DNA from 2 places in the Pantoea alhagi genome. Region 2 is predicted to be linked to the other one. Evidence: predicted binding sites of a transcription regulator. Region 2 holds the regulator's gene; the other holds the start of a gene.

Region 1 (3,145 bases), 370 kb from region 2:
CTCTGGAAACCGTTTTCTGCGGTCAGTTCGTTTTGTCCGTGAACCAGCGCCAGCCAGCGGCCCGTCCCCTTCAGCGGCGTACCGCTTTTATCACCTTCGAACACCGCGACGTACAGCGTTCCCTCATCCAGCAGCGCTTTATTTGCTGCTGGATTAGCGTGATCAACTTTGCCCGTGGAGACATATTTATAGATATATTCGCCACGCTCATCGTCGCCCATATAAACCACCAGCTCACCGCTTTTTGCTACCGTCACCGCCGCGTTTTCATGTTTGAAACGCCCCAGCGCGGTACGCTTTACCGGCACCGAGGTGGGGTCGAGCGGGTCTATCTCTACGATCCAGCCGTGGCGGTTAAATTCGTTGGGGTTTTTTGCCACGTCAAAACGATCGTCAAAATCGGACCAGTTGCGCTCCGGCTCGCTGGCGTTGAGCGTATAGCGTTTCTGCTGCGCTGTGGGTTTGAAATCAGCGGCTTTGGTGCCGAAGTAGGTGTCGAAGTTCTCTTCGCAGGTAAGGTAAGTTCCCCAGGGAGTTTTGCCGTTGGCACAGTTGCCAAAGGTGCCCAGCACCGTTTTCCCTTCGGGATCGGCTGCGGTTTGCAGCGCCGCATGGCCTGCTGCCGGTCCGGAAAAATGCATCAGGGTGTTGGCGGTAATACGACGGTTATAGCGTGACGGACGCACCACGCGCCAACGATTGTCTTCGCTACGTGCAACCTCAACGATCGATACGCCATGCCCCGCCTGCGATTTTTTTACATCTTCCAGGCTGGTCGCCTTGCTGCCGCCGTGAGGGAACAGGTACTGTTCGTTTACATACTCATTATTGATTGCCATTACGCCACGGTTATCATCCAGGGCGAAAAAGCTCATACCATCATTATTATCACCGAACTGCTTTTCCTGATCGGCCGCGCTGTTATTTCCCTGAGGATCGAACGCAGGGGCGCCATCTACCAGCGGCTCGCCCCAGGAGATAAGCACCTCAGCCCGATAGCCCGGCGCGATAGTGATTTCATCAGCGGTAGAAGCAGGAATCGCCGTAAATCCCAACAGCGGGCTACCGTTCGGTGCTGACTGCACCTTAGCCAGAGCAGAAAAGCTGACGCCGCCGCCAAGAAAGCCTGCCAGCCCTAATGCGCCGGTTCCGGCCAGCAATTTACGACGCGCCGGGCTTGGCAGTGATTCCATGTTTAATTCAAGGATTTTATCGCTCATTTTGCATTGCTTCCCGTTATGGTTTCCCAGACTGGAAGCAATGCTAGAGGGCAAAAATGACAGCAATGTTACAGCTGGCGGATAAGCACGCTTTTAACCGACGTTATCAGCGGCGTTCAAGAATTTCAAAGCAGTAGCTGTGAGAATTTTTCTCATCGGCGTCATGAAATTCACTGAACACCGACTGCCATTCGTCCGGTTCGTAATCAGGGAAATGCGTATCGCCTTCCACTTCCGCATCAATGTGCGTCAGATAAATTCGATCGGCGCGGTCCAGCATCTGCTCATAAATACGACCACCGCCAATGACCATGATCTCTTCAACGTCGCCCGCTGCTGCTAAGGCATCGTCCAGTGAGGTCACCCAGGTTACACCATCCGTTGCTTTTCCTGGCTGGCTGCTGACCACAATATTATGGCGTCCCGGCAGCGGGCGGCCAATTGATTCCCAGGTCAGACGCCCCATAATTACGGGTTTATTCAATGTATTCCGCTTAAACCAGGCTAAGTCCGCAGGCAGATCCCACGGCATAGCGTTTTCCATCCCAATAACGCGATCGGCTGCTAAAGCCGCTATCAGGCTTATCATCATAAATTCTCAACAGGGTGTAAAATTGGCGCCATCATACGTAAAGGCGAAACTTTCGTCGATAGTCTGGTCAATGGATTTACGTAAAGGTTTTTAAACCGTGACTGAGGTGACAAAGGTAGCCGTTTCAGCCCCAGTTTGGGGCTTTTTCAGGGAAAGGCAGCGGCGCAACATCCTGGAAGCATCGGCGAACGTTCTTCTTGTTACAGTCAGCAAGAATTTGCCTCATTATCATGCGTTCAGAGCACGTATGCTATTCAACGGGGCTGGATATTCGGGCGGTTATTTCTGTGCGGCGCGACAAGAAGTGATATAAGTTCCCTTGAATATTTCATGAAATATCGATAATTTTAAGCACAGTTCAATTGCTATTTTCTGTTTGACCTTTAATCCCCAGAATAGCCATCAATTTAAGGCCTATTCCTTGTAATTAAAAATATCAGGACATAGTATATTCTCTAATATAATTTTCTTTACACTCATTTAATAATAAATCCGTTCGAACTCTTCGCCAAACGCTCTGCCACTGCAGTAAGAGATAGTACAGGGTGAATATGCCGTTCTTCATCTTATCGCGTGTCGGTTAAAGAATTAACACAGACATCGCAGGCACAGGGAGTTATAACAGGCTAATATGGACAGGCAATATTTTTTCTTTAATGGTGGCATCTGCTGCTGGCTACTGGCGCTGGTAGCAAGCTTTTTCTCTTTAACCTGGGCGGGCGTCTTCGGATCTCTGGCCGCCGGGTCATTTTTACTTCACAGCTTACAATGGAAGATCCTGACTATGTTTAAAAAACCAAATAAATCGGCAGAAATAGCGGCAAAAAAAGAGGCTATTATCCCAACCAATGCGCCGGATAAAACGACACCTCATGAAGAACAGGCCAATAATACGGTGATTGCCCGTGATGTCTGTTTTGAAGGGAATCTCAAAGCGGTAGGCCAGGTGTATATTTATGGCGAGGTGCAGGGAAATATTATTACTAACGAAGGTGTAGTAAAAGTTATGCGTAGCGGGCTGGTCAACGGCAATATTACCAGCAAGGAATTAATTATTAACGGCACCGTCAAAGGCGAATGTAAAGCTGAATCGATGGATATTGGCGAGCATGCAAATATTAATGGCGCGCTTGATTATGTCACGCTGTCGGTGAAAAAAGGTGCCATGTTTGTAGGTAGTGTGGAAACCTCCAGAAAGCCTGAGAACGCCGTTAACGTGGTTGGCATTGCTCCCACGCCTGCCGTTTCCGGCAAGGAGTTGCCCAACACGCCGGAAAAAAGCAAAGCCAGCCAAGCCTGAACAGTTATGCGGCAGAGCGATTAGCGTTAAAAA
Region 2 (3,145 bases):
ATGGTGAGACGAGCGCCGTGATGACTCAGGGCATGTTTAACAATCGCCAGCCCCAGCCCACTGCCGCCGGTGGCCCGCGATCGCGCCTTATCCACCCGATAAAACCGCTCGGTCAGACGCGGCAGATGCTCCTGGGCAATGCCCGGCCCGTTATCTTTCACTGTAAACAGCGCGCCCTGTTTGCAGAATTGCCAGCTTACCTCGATATGTGTGCCTTCCGGCGTATGGTTGACCGCGTTATAGACCAGGTTAGAGATGGCGCTGCGGAGTTGCTCTTCGTTACCGAACACTTTCAGCTGCGCATCGGCATGAAACTCAATATGATGCCGGCCATTACTCAGGGTTTCCGCTTCTCGCTGCAGCAGGCGCAGCATCATCGGCACATCCACCTTCTCCGCCAGATCGATAGCGGGCGCAGCCTCAATGCGCGAAAGCGTCAGCAGCTGTTTAACCAGACCATCCATCCGGCGCGTCTGCTCCTGCATGGTTTGCAGCGCCTTTTCGCGGGATTTTCCCTCCAGCACCGCATCGCCCATCATTTCCAGATAGCCCTGCAGCACCGTAAGCGGCGTGCGCAGTTCATGACTGACGTTAGCAAAGAAGTTACGACGCGCGCCCTCCAGCTGATGCATCTGCGTAACATCGCGCGCCACCAGTAGCCACTGTCCTTCGCTATAGGGCATTACGCGAAATTCCATATGCAGCTGATTATTCATCACCAGCGTTAGCGGACGAACAAAATCCTGCTGACGCAGATAGCGAGAAAACTCAGGATAGCGCAGCAGATTAAGGATATTCTGGCCGTTATCTTCCGGCCAGCGCAGCCCCAGATGCTGCTGCGCCAGACCGTTGCACCAGAAAATAGTGCCCTCATCGGTGGTCAGCACCACCGCATCGGGCAGGGATTCCGCCCCGCTGCGAAACCGCTTAATCAGGTTTCCCAATTCGCGGCGGCGGCGGCGGTTGCGTAGCTGCATCTGATAAAGCCCGTAAAACAGCGGCTCCCAGCTCCACTGACCGCCAGGCGGCGTCATAGAGCGATCGGTCCACAGCCAGTGTGAAAGACGCAGCAAATTCCAGAAGTGCCAGCCCAACAACAGCAGTACGGCGCACAGCAGGAACCACGGCAACCAGCCGATAATCAGTCCAGCCAACAGCGCGGGCAAACAGACCAGCACCAGTTCCAGTAATAATCTCTTCCAGGAGAGGCGTTCCAGCACGAGGCAGACTCCGATCAGTAACGAGCGGAGAAACGATAACCCGTTCCACGTACGGTTTGCACCATGCGATCGTGGCCGGTCAGCTCCAGCGCCTTGCGCAGCCGTCGAATATGCACGTCAACCGTACGATCCTCAACGTAAACATTGGTGCCCCAGACATTGTTCAGCAACTGTTCACGGCTGTAGACACGTTCCGGGTGCGTCATAAAAAAGTGCAGCAGTTTATATTCTGTCGGGCCCATCTCCAGCGGCGTGGTATCTGACATCACGCGGTGCGAAGAAGGATCCAGGCTCAGCCCCTGAATTTCGATCACATCCTCAACCGCCATCGGCGAAATGCGGCGCATTACCGCCTTGATGCGCGCCACCAGCTCTTTGGGCGAGAACGGTTTAGTGATGTAATCATCGGCACCCACTTCCAGGCCGCGCACGCGATCTTCTTCTTCGCCGCGCGCAGTAAGCATCATGACCGGGATATCGCGCGTCATCGCTTCGCGCTTGAGATGCTTAATAAACTGAATGCCGCTGCCGCCGGGTAGCATCCAGTCCAGCAGGATCAGATCGGGCCATGGCTCGATTAACAGGTTGACAGCGCTGTCATAATCATCCGCCTCAATGGGCTGATAATCATTTTGCTCCAGCACGAAACACAACATTTCCCTGATGGGGGCTTCATCTTCGACAACCAGAATGCGCTTAGCCATTATTGCTCCTGCGAATGTGACTCTTGGTCACGGGGATTTGCGGCGTCATTATGCGTCAGTTTTATGACAGATTTATGAAAAATGCACGGCCCCAATGGCGCTTTCGTAACGCTTTTGTGAAGCAATCAATAACCAATTTTTGAAACCCAGATGCAGGTAATGATCAATCCAGTTCCCTGCTGCGGCTTAGCTCTGGTTATAATCGCCCCGGCGTTCTGCTATTAGCTGGGAGTTTTATGCGCATTATTCACACTTCAGACTGGCATCTCGGTCAGTTTTTCTATACCCGCAGCCGTGCCGCTGAGCATCAGGCCTTTTTTCACTGGCTGATCGAGCGTGTTGAAGAGCATCAGGTCGATGCGGTGATTGTCGCTGGCGATATTTTTGATACCGGATCGCCGCCCAGCTATGCACGTGAACTTTATAACCGTTTCGTGGTGGATCTGCATCGCACCGGCTGCCAGTTGATTGTGCTGGGCGGCAACCACGATTCCGTCGCCACGCTCAACGAATCACGCGAACTGCTGGCCTGTTTGAACACGCGCGTGATTGCCGCTGCCAGCAGCGATCCCGAAGAGCAGGTTTTGACCTTAACCACGCGCCAGGGCAAACCGGGCGCGGTGCTGTGCGCCATTCCTTTCCTGCGACCACGTGACATTATGCGCAGCCAGGCGGGTCAGTCCGGCGAACAAAAGCAGATCAGCCTGCTGAACGCCATTACGCAGCACTATCAGCGCAGCTACCAGCATGCTCGTCAGCTTAGCCAGCAGGCGGAAAAATCGCTGCCGGTAATCGCTACCGGCCATCTGACCACTGTTGGCGTCAGCAAAAGCGAAGCGGTGCGCGATATCTATATCGGCACGCTGGATGCGTTTCCGGCGCAGGCGTTTCCCGCCGCTGACTATATTGCGCTCGGTCATATTCATCGCCCACAACGCATCGCCGGCAGCGAACATATTCGCTACAGCGGCTCCCCGCTGCCGCTCAGCTTCGATGAGCTGGGCAGCGAGAAAAGCGTATTTTTGGTGAGTTTTGCCGACGGCAAACTGGCCAGCGTTGAGCCGCTGCCGGTGCCTGGCTTTCAGCCAATGCAAACCATCAAGGGCACGCTGGCGGAGATCGAGCAGCAGCTAAAACCGTTTGCCAGTGCCTCTCCATCACGTCCGGTGTGGCTGGATATTGAAATCACTACTCAGGAATATCTGCATAACATGCAGCAGC

The links. Region 2 encodes PhoB, which activates phosphate uptake and scavenging genes when phosphate is short. Its sites were predicted from a motif close to CTGTCATAAAACTGNCNNAT; they were not measured.
Region 1: B1H58_RS03680 (PhoX family protein) is a predicted target of PhoB. The motif match lies at 1,275-1,294, and genes of this name have one in related genera.

What each region holds. Positions count from the first base shown of each region.
Region 1 covers NZ_CP019706.1:789,999-793,143, forward strand. Annotated here, with positions in the region: gene B1H58_RS03680 (PhoX family protein) at 1-1,220, opposite strand, end outside; gene folA (type 3 dihydrofolate reductase) at 1,327-1,812, opposite strand; gene B1H58_RS03690 (bactofilin family protein) at 2,444-3,112, shown strand.
Region 2 covers NZ_CP019706.1:424,737-427,881, forward strand. Annotated here, with positions in the region: gene phoR (phosphate regulon sensor histidine kinase PhoR) at 1-1,220, opposite strand, end outside; gene phoB (phosphate response regulator transcription factor PhoB) at 1,235-1,924, opposite strand; gene sbcD (exonuclease subunit SbcD) at 2,161-3,145, shown strand, end outside.